DNA from 4 places in the Selenihalanaerobacter shriftii genome. Region 1 is predicted to be linked to each of the others. Evidence: riboswitches for the same ligand, from Rfam matches in the RefSeq annotation. Region 1 holds a riboswitch; each other region holds the start of a gene.

Region 1 (4,312 bases):
TCACAACTACATTATCAGGCCCTAATACCCTAGATAACATGGTATTTAAAGTCATCTGTAAATCATTCTCAAATTCCTCTTCAACCTCTAACTGTTTTGGGTTAAATTCTGTAGTTCCTAGGTTGTCCTTTTTATTAAGTTTAGCAGTTAATAGATTCCCTTTAGTATCTACTACAGTTACATTCTTTGCTGACAACCCTTCTACACTACTAGCAACTAAATTAGTAATCGCTTTCACCTGTTTTAAACCTAAATCTGCATATGGCTTTATTTTAAGTAATACAGACGCCTTAGCCACTTTTGCTTTATCGACATATAAGCTCTCTCTTGGAGCACTAATTTGGACTTTAGCAAACTCAACATCTTGCAACTGCATAATAGTTCTAGTTAATTCTCCAGAAAGTGCTCGATAAAAATTAACTTGTTGCTCAAAATCAGTACTGCCTATGCGAGTTTTATCAAATAATTCAAACCCTACTGTTCCTCCCTTAGGCAAACCTTCACTAGCTAAATTTAGTCTAACTTGATGAACGTCTTTAGCAGGCACTAGAATCCTAGTACCATCATTAGCTAACTTATAATCAATCTGTTTTTCTTTTAATTGATTAGTAATTGCACTAGCATCCTTAACTGTTAAATTATTAAATAAAGTAACATAATTAGGTTGACTAGCCCAATTAGTAAGCAATAATAGAGCAATTATTGACACTACTGCTGAAGAAATAATTATTATCCTAGCTTTAGTGTCTAAACTTTCCCACAATTTTTCTCCTTGCTCTCTAATTTGCATTAAATTTTCAATCATATTCACACCTCAATTTCCCAACAAAATATCAGATCTGCATTCTCATTATATCTTTATATGCTTCTACAACTTTATTTCTTACCTCTAATGTTAAATCCAAAGAAAGTTTAGCCTTTGTAGAAGCAATCATCACTTCATGAATATTATCGGCTTCTCCTACTGCTAATTTTTCAGCCATCAAATCTGCATCTTTCTGTAAATTATTAACTTTATGTAATGAATTGCTAAGCAAATCCTTAAATGATTCCTTGCTCTTTCCTTCACTAACACTGTCAGTTTTATAACTTTGAGCTAACTTATTTAACTGTAGAGTATCTATTTTCATCTATTAAACATCCTCCTTTATCCTTCAATCTTTAAAGCACTTTTAAACATCTTCTTAGAAGCATTTAAAGCTGTAACATTTGCTTCATACGCTCTACTAGCTGAAATCATATTAACCATTTCAGAAGCTATATCTATATTAGGCATCTTAACATATCCTTCTTGATTAGCATCAGGATGATTAGGATTATAGACTAATCTCGGTGGCTTATTACTCTCTTTAATAGAGGTTACTTCTACACCTTGTCCCATTTGTCCCTTATTAGAAGCAACATCAGGTAAACTAAATTTAGCTTGACCTTTAGCTTTGAAAACTGGCGATTTTTTCTTATAAGGCCCACCATCTTCAGTCCTAGTTGTATTTATATTAGCGATATTATTAGAAATTAAATCCATTCTTAACCGTTGAGCTGTCATTCCTGAAGCACTAATGTTCATCCCACCAAATAACCCCATATATTAAATCCTCCTTAATCTTATTTTATCCTATTAATTACATTACCAACTTTCTTAAATTTAGTTGATAACAATTTAGTAACAGATTGATATTTTAATGTGTTTTTAGCTAAAGCTGTCATCTCATAATCTATATCAACATTATTCTTATCATTTCTCATACTAGTATTATTGTCAGATCTAATTTTTGGTGCAAAAGCTTGATGTTTACCATTTATAGAGAAGTGTTCATTATCTGTTCTACTTAAATTAATACTCTGTCTTTTATAATTATATCTAGCTTGTTGTAATTGGGATTCGAAATTTACATCCTTACGTTTGTAATTAGGGGTATCTACATTTGCAATATTATTAGAAATTGCTTGCTTTCTTAGACTTAATCCATCTAGAGCACTACTTAATATTGATGTAGTCTGATCACCTAAAAAGGCCACTATAAATTTACCTCCTTTACTTTTTATCAATAATATTAGTTTTATTTTCAATACTTAACTGAATCATTAATATTCTATTTTATTATAATTTTATTCCCATTTGGTTATCACTTTTTATATTTCTGTCTATTATCCTCTAACTCCTCCTTAAATCATAAAAAAACATAAAATAAACCATATAATCCTATTTCCAGCCTTAACCTTTATTCGACAAAATCAGCATGTTTTCCTGCCTTACTTGAGTAATTTACCTTATTAAGCAAAAAAACTCCTAATCCCTCAAAATCATAAAGGAACTGGAGTTGATTATATTGACAAATATCTGCTATAATTAATTGTTTAGTAGGTAGCCTAGCAATCATAGTATACTTGTATACCATAGACCTAGTAGCTTTGCGTCCCTGCCTTTCGACAAGTTTGCCTTTATCGAGAGATGACATAAATATTCAGTTTTTGAATTTTCTTTACCTATTTTAAATATTCGTTAATTATTAGTTGTTCTCCTTTATTTTTTTTGAGTAATTTGTAAAAAAGACTTAAAAAATAAAACTTTTTATATTTATATAATATATAATTAATAAAACTAAAAAAACTAACCCACAAAAACATTTTTGTGGGTTAGTTTCTAAAGGTTTAATTTTTTAAGTCTTTAATTTTTCTAATTCTTCTAATAGCCTCTCATTTAATATTTTAATATATGTACCTTTCATCCCTAATGAACGTGATTCGATTACTCCAGCACTTTCAAATTTGCGTAATGCATTAACGATTACTGAACGAGTAATTCCTACTCTATCTGCTACTTTACTTGCTACTAATAACCCTTCTATACCATCTAATTCTTCAAAAATATGCTCTATAGCTTCTAATTCAGAATAAGATAATGTTTCTAATGCTACATGAACAGCTGCTTTCTTACGGGCTTCTGCTTCTATCTTATCACTTCTTGATCGTAAAATTTCCATTCCTACAACTGTAGCTCCATATTCTCCTAAGATGAGATCATTAGAAGTAAATTCTTCGTCAAATCTAGCAACAATTAATGTCCCTAATCTCTCACCACCACCATTAATAGGTATGATAGTAGTCAATTTTTGAGTAAACATACATTCTTCATCATCTATTGTAAAGACACATTGGCCATCCTTCTGCTCATAATTAGCCCGAGTTTCATTAATATCTAATATCCACTCATTATAATCTTGTGGAAACCAACCTTCATTTATTACTTCGTCAATCATAAGATCACATTCAAATTTATTAATTAATTGATAACCTAAAATCTTTCCTTTTCTACTAACTACATATATATTGGCCTTAATTGCACTACTTAATACTTTAGCCATTTCTGTAAAATCTACTGGATGTCCTGCAGACTTTTGTAATAGTCTATTAATCTTGCGTGTCTCTTCCAATAATGCTTTCATTATAGTATCCTCCCTTTAAGCTTTTACTTACTTTTTAAGATATTATTTTCAAAATAAATTTTAGATTAGTTTGTACATTTATTATAACCAAAGATATCTGGCTTTACTATTTTTCTATAAAAAATTCCCATAATTTTTAATGAGAAATACTTCACAATTATTTAAAATACATGTATCACATATAATATGCACATGTCAAACATGATTTAAAGTATATACTTACTTAAATCTTTATCTTCTACTACATCATCTAACTTCTCTCTTACATAATCAATACTAATTTCAAAATAATCCTCCGACATATCTGGAGCTTCAAAAGAAATATCTTCTAACAACTTCTCTAAAACAGTATGTAATCTTCGTGCTCCAATATTCTCAGTCTCTTCATTAACTTTAAAAGCTATTCTAGCTAGTTCTTTAATAGCATTTTCAGCAAACTCTATCTCTAGGCCTTCAGTCTTTAATAAAGCTTCATATTGCTTTGTTAACGCATTTTCTGGTTCAGTTAAAATAGCATTAAAGTTCTCTTCTGTTAAACTTTCTAATTCTACTCGAATTGGGAAACGACCTTGCAGTTCAGGAATTAAATCAGTTGGCTTCGAAACATGAAAAGCACCAGCAGCAATAAAGAAAATATAATCAGTCTTAACTGGCCCATACTTAGTCATGATAGTTGAACCTTCAACAATAGGTAAAATGTCTCTTTGTACACCCTCCCTAGAAACCTCTGGGCTAGAATTAGCATTATTACCTGCAATTTTATCAATTTCATCTAAAAAGATGATTCCTGATTCTTCAACTCGCTCAATAGCTTCTGAAGAAACCTCATCCATATCTATTAGTTTCTGTGCTTCTTGTTGTTTTAA
Region 2 (4,312 bases), on a different contig from region 1:
ACTATTGGATGTTTCCCTTGGAGAATGGTAGACGGTGAATCTAGTATTTCTCGTGTAGTTGCTTTTGACGGAATGGAGTAAGAATCAATTAAGATATTCTATAAATTAGAGTCCTATTAAAAAAGGCCAAGGTGGATTACATCTTTTAGTTCAGTCCTCCTTGGTCTCTTTTAAACTTAACTTTTGAATTAAATAATAGATTATATATTTTGGCTATTAATTTTGAGAATATTAAATCATAAATTGGAAAGGTGATTGAATAATGGAGAAGAGAGTGGCAGTAGCATTAGGAGGAAACGCAATTTTACAGGCTGGACAGGAAGGCACTGCTGATGAACAGTTAGCTAATGTTAAGAATGCTTGTGAACAGATAGCTAAGTTAATTGATAGTGGCTATGAGGTTGTAGTTAGTCATGGTAATGGTCCGCAAGTAGGTAGTCTTTTAATTCAGCATGAAGCTGGTAGTGATGAAGTACCACCTATGCCTTTAGAAATTTGTGGGGCACAGACTCAGGGACAAATTGGTTATATGGTACAACAATCTTTAGGAAATGTTTTTAGAGAATTAGATATTAATAAGAATGTGCTTACTACAGTAACTCAGGTAGTTGTTAATGAAGACGATGAGGCTTTTGCAAATCCTACTAAGCCAGTTGGTCCTTTTTATTCTGAAGAAGAAGCTAAAAAGGCTATGGAAGAAAAGGATGAAAACTGGATAGAAGATAGTGGACGAGGCTGGAGAAAAGTTGTTGCTTCCCCTGTACCACAAAAGATTGTAGAAACAGAATCTATCAAAGAATTAATTGCTAATGACAATGTTGTTGTAGCTTCTGGAGGTGGAGGAATTCCAGTAGTTGAAGATGAGAACGAACAACTATCTGGTGTTGAAGCAGTTATTGATAAAGACTTGGCTACTCGTAAATTAGCTGAAGAGGTAGATGCTGATATTTTGATGATTTTAACTGATGTACCAAATGTAGCAATTAATTTTGGTACTCCACAACAAGAGAATTTAGGTATACTAACTATCGCCGAGATGGAAGAATACCAAGCAGAAGGTCATTTTGGTACTGGTAGCATGGGACCTAAAGTACAAGCTGTAGTGGACTTTGTGAAGAATGGTGGAGAGAGAGCTATTATTACTTCTTTAGACCAAGCTTTAGAAGCTATTGAAGGTAAGACTGGAACACAAATCTGTGCTGATAAAGATGCTGTTAATCAGATAGCATAATTTAAGGAGTGAATAGATATGAAAAATTTTGTAGCAGCAGGTGTACAAATCGCTGTTAAACCTAATGATGTAGAAGCTAATTTAAATAAGGTTGTTAAATGGATAGATAAAGCTGTAGATGAATATGAAGCTGAATTGATCGTTTTTCCTGAGAGTATAACTACAGGATTTGATCCTGCTATGTCAGCTGATGAGTTATATGAATTAGTAAGTCCTATTCCAGGTAAAGTAACTGATCCAGTAGCAGAAGCTGCTAAAAAACATGGAGTTTATGTTGTTTTACCAACTTATGAATGTGGTGAAGAACCAGGTGTTGTTTATAATTCGTCAGCTCTAATTGGACCTGATGGCGAAGTAGTAGGAGTTTATCGTAAGACTCATCCTTTCCCTACAGAAAGATTAGCTGGAGGCGGCTGGGCTACTCCGGGTGGAGAGGCAAAAGTATATGATACTGAATTAGGTAAGATTGGAATGATCCTTTGTTATGATGGTGATTTCCCAGAATTAAGTAGATTGTTAGCTGTTAGAGGAGCAGAAGTAATTCTTAGACCATCAGCCTTATTAAGAAGCTTTGATATTTGGGAAATGACAAATAAAGCTAGAGCATATGACAATCATGTATATATGATTGGTGTAAATGCTGTCGGACCTGACGCTGGTAATAATTATAACTTTGGTCATAGTATGATTGTAAGTCCAATCGCACAGAAATTAGCTCAAGCCCGAGGCGTTGAAGAAATTATTGCTGTCGAATTAGATAATGATCCTATTAAGAATGTAAGTTTCGGTACTAAATCCCCTATGATCTTTGATCATTTAGAAGATAGAAACATTGGTATGTATGAAGAAATTTTAAAAGAGGCAAAAAGTCAGTTCGAACCGTCTAAACGAATCCCTTATAAGAAAACAGAAAATAAGTAAGTAGAAATAAATAACCATTGATTAATAATTTTAACCCCTTAAAATTAATTTAATAGATGATAAATTTAAAGAGGTAGCAACTCCCCCTTTTTTGTAGTTTCCCCTTGCAACTTTATTAATAAATTACAAAATGATTAATTGCTACCTCTTTTTATTATATATAATGGATTATAATTTAATCAAGATAATTTATGTTACCTTGACAGTATTTGAGACAACTGATATAATTAAGATTACAAGGCAAATTACTACAAAATTAGACTATATGTATAATAATACTACATATGAGTAGTAAATATAATTTACATAAATTAAAATATCCCTGGTAAAATAGCACGCTTATCGAAAGGTAAGGTCGCAAAGTCTTGAATCTACGGTATAATATATGCTATGATTGTCAGACTGCCGGAGGGGATGATAGGTTTATAAGTGGATTAACCCTATCCCTCTTTTATTAATTGAGGGTAGGGTTTTATTAATTTTATTTATCAAGTAAGGAGAGATAATAAGTATGAATTTAGTTGAGAAGTTACGTTCTAATTTAAGATTTAAATTAGTAGCTTTAATGATGGTGATTTTAGTCTTAGTAGTAACAACTATTTCTGGCTATCTTATTTATAAAAACCATACAGAAACGATGGCTAATTTTAGAAGGCAAGGTGAAGTATTAGCAGATATAATTAAGACTAGTAGTATGAATGCTGAAACTGCTTATAAACAAGCTGAAAATGTATTAGAACAAGATATGATAGCTGAAGCTAAATTATTAGCTAATTTAGTAGCAGCAGGTGATATTAATAATCAAGATCTAATTAAATTATCTAAAGAGACTGGGATTGATGAATTTTGGATTACTGATGGCAATGGAACAGTAACTTTAACTAATTTTACAGACGGATTAGGGTTTACTTTTCCAGATGATCCAGAGGCACAAGCTTATCCATTTAGAGCGATATTAGATAATCCAGATAAAGTGGTAGCTCAAAAAGCTATGGTTCGTGATGTAGATAATACTTTATTTAAGTTTGTTGGAGTCGGTAGATTAGATAAACCAGGTATAGTTCAAGTAGGGATGGATGCTAGTGTTTTAACTACTCTGAATGAGAAAATAGGTTTACAAAAGATTATAGACCAAGTCAGTAGCCAAGAAGCAATCTCTTACATAACAATTATAGATAAGAACTTACAAATAACGGAGAGTAGCAGTAATTATAAAAAATTCAAGGCAGAATTAAAGAATTATGTTAAAAAGAATCAAGGTATGCTAGGGCAAGTAATTAAAAATGGAGAATATAAGACTCAGTTATTGGAATTAAAGAATGATTACATTTATGAAATAATAGTTCCGTATAATGGAATGGCTTTAAGGATAGGTCTTGATTTCAATGAAACTGCAGCAGCTATGAATGAATCTAGAAATAGGGTGATTATGATTAGTATCATCTTATTATTGATTGCTGGTTTAATTATTAATTTCTTTGCTAAGAGAATTACAGGACCAATTCTAGATTTAGTAGAAGTTAGCCAGACAGTAGCAGCTGGAGACTTCTCACAGAAGATTGAAATTGACAGTGAAGATGAGATAGGTGAATTAGGTGAGTCTTATAATTATATGTTGAGTACTATTCGTCAAATCATCAAAGATATTTATGAAAATGCTGAACATTTAGAGACAGTCTTACAAGAAGCAACTGCGAGTGTGACGCAAGTTAATCAGAATACTAATCAATCTAGAGATTCAATAGGTGAGGTCAGTAAAGTCATTGGAGAGGTTTCTACTACTATTGAAGAATTATCTGATCGTTCCCATGATATATATTCAGCAGGAGAAAAAACATTTTCTGAAATTAAGAATACAGATCAAAAGATTGAATATGGTAATAGGATTTTAGATGATGCGATTGAATCCATGAAGAATTTAGAAAATAAAGTTGAACAGATTGGCGAAATTTCCAATACAATTATGGAGATTACTGAGCAGACGAATCTATTAGCTTTAAATGCTGCAATTGAGGCAGCACGGGCTGGAGAACAAGGTAGAGGTTTTGCAGTAGTGGCTGATGAAATTAGAGAGTTAGCTGAAAGGAGTGCGACCTCAACGCAAAAAATCCAAGATATAATTAATGGAGTAAAAGGTGCTACACATAATATGCGTGAAAT
Region 3 (4,312 bases), on a different contig from region 1:
TCTTTCATTTCTTCAGACATATCAGCAATGTTTTCAGTAGAATCAACTACTTGATCAGCACCAACAGCCATTTGTTGAGCCGCAGCACTAGCATCTCTAATTTGAAAGCTTGTTTCGCTTATGGCTTCATTTATCTCCTCAAAAGCATTACCTGCTTTAGTAATTACTTCTTCTCCAACTGCAACTTCCTTCGTTCCTTCTTCAATTGCTGTTATTGCTTCCGCAGAACCCTTTTGTGTTTCACTAATTAATTGGGCTATATCTTTAGTAGCATTAGAAGTTTCTTCAGCCAAATTTTGAATCTCTTCTGCAACCACTGCAAATCCTCTACCATGTTCTCCTGCTCTAGCTGCTTCTATAGTTGCATTTAAAGCTAATAAATTAGTCTGTTCTGCAATATTATTTATTAAATTTATAATTTTTTCAATCTCTTTTGTCTTTTCACCTAAATTCCCAATTATACCTGCTGATTCCTCTACCATATTGCGAATAGACTCCATTTCAGTAACAGCTTGCTCAATAGACTTGCTTCCATTATCAACTGTTGTATTCATTCTTTCCGCTGATGAAGAAACCATTTCAGTGTTTGATGCTATTTCTTCAATACTAGCTGATAACTCAGTAATATTAGATGTAGTAGTCCCAATATATTGATTTGATTCGTCAATAGTAGTCGATAAATCCTCACTAGAGCTACTTACTGTTTGAGCTGCTACCTTAACTCGATTTATAATATCACCCTGCTTATCAATCATATTATTAAAAGTAGTACCTAAAACTCCTAATTCATCTTCACGATAAGCAAAGCTAACTTGAGCAGTCAAGTCCCCCTGCTCTGTCTTATTTAAAATATCTACTAATTGATTAATAGGACCTGTAATATTATTAGTTACAAAAATAGCACCTGTCCCCATTAATGCCATAGCCACAAGACATGTAATTATCATCGTCCAAGCTACATCTTTATTAAACCGTGTCATATTACTAATCTGATCTGCAACTATTATATACCAGCCTAAATCTGAATTATATTCATAAGTGGCCATCATATTATTATTATTAACCTCATATTCTAATCTGCTTGTTTTATTTTCCTGAATATGATCAATAAGTTTTAAGCTATCACTGGATTTTCCATATAATACTTTTCCTTGCTTATCTATTATATAAATCTGTCCGGTTCCATTTTGAAAGTATTTCTTCTCCTTGGCATCAAGATCATCTAAATTCTTAATTAATTCTTCTTGTGACATATTAACTTCATTAAAATAATAATTTAACTCATTTGATATAGTCTCTAATTTTTCAGTAGATAATTTTTGAAGACCATCTGTCGCTGTATTATAAGTAAAGACACCTAGTAATAACAGACCAATCAATCCCAATATTCCAGAAAAAATCAATGTTTTCAATAATAGCCGGCTTTTCAAAGTACGTTCGACATCAATATCAAACATTTCTTTATTAATTAAACGCATCTTACCCCTCCTTTTTAAATAAAAAAAGGCCCCTCAAGGGCCTTAAAATGCAGTCTGGCAAGCTAAATCCTTTAAAGGATTTAGCCCCATAACTTTGCGTCCCTGCTTTTCAACAGGTTTGCCCTCTAAAATTTAAAATACTATTTTATTGTACATAATTATGATTCTAATCTATTATATTATAATTTCCTTATTATTACTGTAATACCTTTTAATTTAAAATAATTGTAATATAAAGTTATATTTGTCCCGGATATTTTGTGACAATCATCACAAAATATTGTATTTGTAATCCACTAGCATTATATTATCAAATTTAAATAACAGCCAAATCTAATGAACTCTAAATAGTAAGGATCCCAGAGAATATAATAAAAAAACAGCCTGTGTCCTCATGTTAATCAAAGTCACAGGCTTTATTCTTTAATAAATTTATTATTTATCTTATTCAATTATTTTAGCTACAATAATACTTCCCTCATAAAGTAAAATTAATGGTAAAGCCATCATAGTTTGTGAAATAATATCTGGTGGTGTCAATATAGCAGCAAAAACAAAAATACTGACTATTACATATCTTCGATTAGTAGTTAAGAATTGAGAAGTAATTAAATTTAATTTAACTAATAGAGTTATTAATAATGGTAACTCAAAAACTAAAAGAAATATACTTACTTAAAGAAAACATTGCTTCTAGATTATTAGATGTGAAACCTAAAAAGAACTTAATACCAAAAGGAATCACTACAAAAAATCCAAAAGCAGCTCCACCTATAAAGAATAAATATGATAAAGGCACTAATATCAATAAAGATTTCTTTTCGCTACCTTTAAGTCCCGGTAAAATAAACTTCCAAAATTGATAAAGAATAATTGGTAGAGCTACTAAAAAGCCTGTGAAAAAAGAAACTTTTAATTGTGTGAAAAAAGCTTCCGGAGGAGTAAGATAGACCAATTTTTTTCCAACTGGATGAGTTAATATATCTATTATCTGCTCTGCAAATAGATAGCTACCTATTGAAAAGATAACTAAAACACCAATAGAAATTAGCAACTTTTTTCTTAATTCAGTTAAGTGTTCAACTAATGACATCTGTATATCTGACATAATTATTCCTCCATCTTTAAAATATATTAGATTAAATTAAAAATTAAAACCACTTATCTAATGTTAGTACTTCTACTTCACTTCCCTTTGCTAAATATTCTATATCCTTTGGAACAACTGCCAAACTATTTGCATTAGCAAATGTGTGAAGCACTCCAGAACCTTGCGTTCCTGCTTTACTCACAAAATTTTCATTATCCTTTCTAGTAAGGATCGTCCTAAGATAGTGTCTTCTTCCCTTTTTCTTCTCAACACTTTCTTTTAGTTTTGCAGTAACCCTTTTAAATTTTAAATCTTGCTGCCCCATCAATTTTAGTAATGTCGGTCTAACAAAAATTTCAAATCCAACCATTGCTGCCGCAGGATTGCCTGGTAACCCAAAAACAGGTTTATCGTTATAAACTCCAAATGTTACTGGTTTTCCTGGCTTCATAGCTACTTTTTTAAATAATATGTCTATCCCTAACTCTTTATAGACATCCTGTATAAGATCATATTCACCAACTGATACTCCTCCAGTAGTAATTAAAATATCAGATTCTAAACTTAATTTTATCTTTTCTTTCAGTTTAGTCAATTTATCTCTACCGATACCTAAAATTTTAGGCTTACCACCATAAGTTTTAACCTGTGCTGCTATAGAATAGGTGTTACTATTCCTAATCTTACCTGCTTTTAAGTCATCATTAATATCTACCAGTTCATCACCAGTTGCTAAGATTGCTACTTCTGGCTGACGATAGACAGTAACTTCATCATAACCTAATGTTGCTAACATGCCAACTACTGCTGGTGTTATCTTCGTTCCAGGAGAAAAGATTAACTCGCCTTTCTCTACATCTTCACCAGCAGGACAAATATCTTTACCTTTAGATACCTCTACTAAGACCTCTATTTGATTCCCCTTTAGATGAGCCCTTTCCTTCCTTAAAACAGCATCAGCCCCTTTAGGAATTGGTGCCCCTGTCATTATCTTTAATGCTTCCCCTGACTTTAACTGATAATCACTAGGGTGACCAGCAGGAACTTCACCAACTAAGTTTAATAAGTTTGGATCAACTTTCGTGCTCCCAATTGTATCTATATATTTAACTGCATACCCATCCATTGCTGATTTATCAAATGGAGGTATAGTATCATTAGCATATATCTCTTCTGCAATTACAAAGCCTAAAGATTCTAAAATAGGTACTCGAACATTATCATTAATTTTAGCTCTATTCAAAACCTTTTCTAACGCTATATCAATATCAATCATTATTTTTCTCCTTTCTTTATATCTCTAACTTTATTTTTAATTATTCTTTTATAACTTCAATCTTATTCTTAGGCTGTACTTTACCACCTTGAATTACTTTGGCAAAGATTCCTTCTCGAGGCATAACACAGTCTCCTGCTTGGTGATAGATAGCACAACGGTCATGACATTCTTTTCCCAGTTGAGTAATTTCAAGTACCACTTCATTATTAATTCTAATTCGACTACCTATCTCTAAACTAAGTAAGTCAATCCCTTTAGTAGTCAAATTTTCAGCAAAATCACCTGCACTTACATCTAATCCTTTCTCTATCATCTTATCTATACTTTCTTGTGCTAAAAGACTAACCTGCCTATGCCAATCCCCAGCATGAGCATCACCAATAATTCCATAATCCTCTTTTAAAGTAACAGAGTCCTTATTAGTCTTTTGTTCTCCTTTGTTCTCGCTAATTGACACTGCAAAAA
Region 4 (4,312 bases), on a different contig from region 1:
ATATTTCCATTATTGAATAAATCTAAAGAAAGTAATTCTCCTTCCTTTATGGAACTAGTATGTAAACTTCTAGCTTGCACAGCATAACTATGATCTTTACCAACTACAATTGAAACTGGAACCTGCTTCTTAGTTAAAAGCTTCTTTGTCTCTGAATCATAGGCTTTTAAATTAATATTAGAATGATAACTACCATCTTCTACATTCCTAGGCACTGCTGTAGTCAATATTGCTCTACCTTTTCCTCTTCCTCGGAGAGTAAACTGTCTTCTACCTCGTAATTTTAACCATTCTAAAGCAGAATATTTATACTTCGATTCTACCTCACTACCGTCTACTACTACGACAGTATTTTCACCAATCTCACTATTCAATCTAATAATTTCACTCTTCCGCTGTCCTGGTTTAAGTTTTAAATTCAATTTCTTAGGCTCTACAGTGAAAGCACCGATTTCATCAGCACCTGGAAAATTGAAGTCTCCCTCTTTTATATCTAGCTGTTTAGACTTAATAATCTGACCATGGTCACCATATCTAAAGAAGACTCTTAAAGTATATTCACCAGATGTCAATCGTTTAGTAATCTCTCCTAAATAATCTACTTTGCTACCTGGGTGCATTCTAGTCTGACTATTTTTACGACTAGACTTACTCTCTAAAGTTATTCTTTCTACTAAGCGGCGCTTAGAATCACGAATAGTAGCTTCACCTAGGACTAAATAGTCCCAGGCTGATGGATTCTTTAGTCTTGCTTTGACAATTGGCTCTCCTTCTTTTCCAGAAGTCAGCTTTAAATCCTTTAGCTTTGCATCTGATCGTAACCCAGGCCTGTCTACTCTAATATTAAGGCGAACTGCATAACGAACCATAAATCTAATTCCATTCTTTTTCTGAGTAGTTTTTTGTGGTTCTACCATGATTACTACTGTATGAGAGCCTCCAGCATTAAAAGGTACTTTTACTCTACCAGAAACAGTTTGTTGCTGACCAGGATAAATTTTTACTTCATCATTCTCTAACTCTACCCACTTAGCAGCTAAAAAAGATTCTGTATCAGATTTTTGATAAGTAAGACTACCGTTAGTAAGTTGTACTGGCTGATATAATGAAAGTTTAACTAATTCTTCACTACCACTAGGAGTAAGATTTAAGGTGAATTCTTTAATATCACCAGGTTGCATACTCAAATCAATTACTAAAGGTTTTACACCAACAGCTAAGCCATTTTGAGTAAATATTAAAATAGTAATAATTATAATTATTATTTTTAGCATTAAAACATGCTCTGATTTTTCTTTCAATTTCATATAAACTGAACTAATATCCATAATTATCTCCCCCTACCTTATAGCCTATAATTATCTTAACTCTATTATGTTATTTACTTATCATATAAAGCTATAAATAAAATTTTGTTTGAGTTAATTATTATTCATTATAATCTTAAAAACTTACATAAATTGTTAGTTAAAATATTGTCATATATTTTATTAATAATACAAATTAATATTATTACTAACTATTCAGCTATTAATTTAAATACTAATGCTAAATGTAAACCTTTACATTAAACTTAAAAGCTAATAATGTCATTAGTTAAATTATATCTTATTTGAATTTTAATTTATTCACTTGCTGATAATATCATTTATATTAAAAGAAAGGCGAGATTTTAGTCTCGCCTTCTTAATATATCTAATATTTATAAAGTTTGTGGAGCTGCTACTGTCAATTGAAGATTAAATTCTTTGTCACCATCTGTTGCCTCTAATTCCCACCAGTCTTTATCTGTGAACCATTGAGCACCTAAATAAAGAGTATAATTATTGTTACCTGCATCAGAATTTAATTTACTAGTCCAACCATCACCATCATTTGCTCCAGACTTTACAAAAGAGTCATTTCCATTTTGAAAGTTTTGATTCTCATCAGCAAATGTCATATATGGTGAGACTATAGTATCTCCTCTATCGCCACCAGTCCATACTTTACCTTCAGGAACCATTCCTTGAAGTAACGAAGTCAACCCTTCTGTTGCAGTTATAGTTACAGGAGTATTAGACTTAACATTAAACGGAAAGAAATGACTTGGTCCATCACCATTATTATCTACATTCGGAGCTAAAAAAGTAAAATTATAACTAGCCTCATCAAAACCAATCTCTGCATATTCCTCAACTGTTAAGTCAACTCCAAGTACACTTTTATCTAACTGTTCAGCCGCCATAGAAACCACACTCATACCAAATACCAACATCATCGCTAATCCGAAAATCATTAATTTTTTCATTAATTTTCTCCTCCTCATTGGTTATAAATTACTCGCGGCCGGGTTCACCATTGGCTCCCTGCTACCCTATTGGTGACCAGTTAAAGGATAACACTTCTTCGCCTCCTCGATCGCTCGTTTTACTCTTGGCCGGTTTCATCACTAGCTCACTATCACTCCATTGATGACCAGTTAAGGAATGACAAGTCTTAGCTTCCAATGAGTAAGAAGTTTATACGTTCTTATATTTTATGTCCTTACCAACACGACCTGATATTAAAACAGTCCCTTTACTACTCCCCTTTAAGCAAATATCACCTCCTAATTAATATTACCTCGTAATTATTGAGAATAAAGACTCCTTACTAATTACGAAAACCTATTAAACTTTTAATATCAAAAATTTTAAATATAATTATCTATTTGTCAGTGTAAAATTGATCTTCCCTTTATATGTACCAGCAGTATGCTTCCAACCTACTTTTACCTTCAAAGAAATATCTGTATTAATCCCTCGTCTGTAATTGCTACCATTAATTATCATTTTTTCGTCCATTTTATTATAAGAATATTCTGAATCTCCTAATGCTAACAGAATATTTTTAGGCAAAATCTTGGCCTCATCATCACTATCACCTTGATAAATTAAAGGTTCAGTATTTATATTAAGAAGCCAATTATGATGATTTGCTTCAACTTTTAGCCTTGCCTTCTCCTCTGGTTTATAGATTCCAGGCCCGCTAGTAGCATTAATTTCAACATTATCTGGATATACACTCACATTTGTATAAGACCTTATATGTACTATGACTCTAATTGCCGGTGACTTTCCTGATTCTAGCCATCCTTTATAGGTCCCACTCGGTACCTTCCACCAGGCTTCCTTAGCTAACTTGAATTTAACTGTTGACTTTAAGTCATCATCATCTAAGAATTTAATAAAGTTATCTAAGGCATGATAATCAGACCATCCTGACATTTTGGCACGCAAATATTTAGGCGAAATTGAATTTCCCCTATTGTCTTGGAGCTCATTAACGATATAATATATTGATTTTGAATCAAATTTTCTCTCCTTCCTTCTTTCAAATCTTATCTTATGATTAGCACTGATATCAGCAGTCGGCTTAGTCTTAACATCAAATCTGATCTGTTGAGAAGTAACTCTAATATCTGCTGCTGCATTAACTGGTGATGTGCAAAGGATATACATTCCCAAAAAGAATAGTATCAAAAGCAATTTTACTTTATCTTTTTTAAATACAGAATTCATTAATATCCCTATTAACATTATGTTATTCCCCACTTACTTATTAAAATTATTTTGTTCTTTAACTAAATACTTCCATTAATTTTAGTTATACCACTATCTAATCATTTATAATGTGGATTATAAATTTGTGATTCACTGCACAATTGTATTATATTTACAATTATAGCATATAGTGTTAATTAATTCAATGCAATTAGAAAATAAATCCTAAATAAATTCTTTCGTCTTCTTCTATTTCTTCCCACAGTATCTGCATATCTAAGTTTGAAGACACTCTATATGTTATGCTAGCTTCAGCTGATTTATTACTCTCCATATTGATGTTTTTATACCAAATATTCCAGCTTGGTTGTCTAAGCTTTACCACCGTTTCTATGTATGAAAGAGATGTCTCTATGTTAGATTTACTATATATAATAGGTAAATAATGTACTTTAAAATCAATATTATTCTTCCAAGTTACTTGATCAGCAATTCCTAAATATAAATGAGGATCTGATTCCCCAATCCCTTTATTCTTTATATGACTAGCTAAGAATAATCCACTCTGATTCATAGAAAAATCTATCCCGGCTTTATATCTAAATTCACCATCATAATAATTAAGATCTGCACAGGCAAGATTACCATTTGGCATCCATTCTTTATACTTTAATCTTCCTCCTTGATCGCTAAAATAAACTCCCATTCTTTTATATGGTTTATTAACTTTAGTCTCTCTAGAGAATAATTTATTCATTCCTTTAATATTCCCCATAGAAAGCAAAGGA

The links. Region 1 has a riboswitch for cyclic di-GMP ahead of flgB (flagellar basal body rod protein FlgB). Riboswitches for the same ligand answer to the same signal wherever they lie in the genome.
Region 2: another riboswitch for cyclic di-GMP. It lies ahead of B5D41_RS01850 (methyl-accepting chemotaxis protein); the one in region 1 lies ahead of flgB (flagellar basal body rod protein FlgB).
Region 3: another riboswitch for cyclic di-GMP. It lies ahead of B5D41_RS10295 (methyl-accepting chemotaxis protein); the one in region 1 lies ahead of flgB (flagellar basal body rod protein FlgB).
Region 4: another riboswitch for cyclic di-GMP. It lies ahead of B5D41_RS01670 (hypothetical protein); the one in region 1 lies ahead of flgB (flagellar basal body rod protein FlgB).

What each region holds. Positions count from the first base shown of each region.
Region 1 is NZ_FUWM01000010.1:73,016-77,327, reverse strand. It holds gene fliF (flagellar basal-body MS-ring/collar protein FliF) at 1-805, opposite strand, end outside; gene fliE (flagellar hook-basal body complex protein FliE) at 834-1,130, opposite strand; gene flgC (flagellar basal body rod protein FlgC) at 1,148-1,585, opposite strand; gene flgB (flagellar basal body rod protein FlgB) at 1,606-2,019, opposite strand; cyclic di-GMP riboswitch class I at 2,362-2,451, opposite strand; gene codY (GTP-sensing pleiotropic transcriptional regulator CodY) at 2,661-3,446, opposite strand; gene hslU (ATP-dependent protease ATPase subunit HslU) at 3,653-4,312, opposite strand, start outside.
Region 2 is NZ_FUWM01000004.1:96,465-100,776, reverse strand. It holds gene B5D41_RS01865 (cyclase family protein) at 1-81, shown strand, start outside; gene arcC (carbamate kinase) at 263-1,231, shown strand; gene B5D41_RS01855 (carbon-nitrogen hydrolase family protein) at 1,250-2,152, shown strand; cyclic di-GMP riboswitch class I at 2,475-2,562, shown strand; gene B5D41_RS01850 (methyl-accepting chemotaxis protein) at 2,664-4,312, shown strand, end outside.
Region 3 is NZ_FUWM01000018.1:36,880-41,191, forward strand. It holds gene B5D41_RS10295 (methyl-accepting chemotaxis protein) at 1-1,478, opposite strand, end outside; cyclic di-GMP riboswitch class I at 1,524-1,611, opposite strand; partial or broken gene tatC (twin-arginine translocase subunit TatC) at 1,923-2,586, opposite strand; gene B5D41_RS10305 (molybdopterin molybdotransferase MoeA) at 2,630-3,844, opposite strand; gene B5D41_RS10310 (MOSC domain-containing protein) at 3,885-4,312, opposite strand, start outside.
Region 4 is NZ_FUWM01000004.1:56,207-60,518, forward strand. It holds gene B5D41_RS01665 (COG1470 family protein) at 1-1,328, opposite strand, end outside; gene B5D41_RS01670 (hypothetical protein) at 1,703-2,290, opposite strand; cyclic di-GMP riboswitch class II at 2,410-2,496, opposite strand; gene B5D41_RS01675 (hypothetical protein) at 2,685-3,560, opposite strand; gene B5D41_RS01680 (hypothetical protein) at 3,736-4,312, opposite strand, start outside.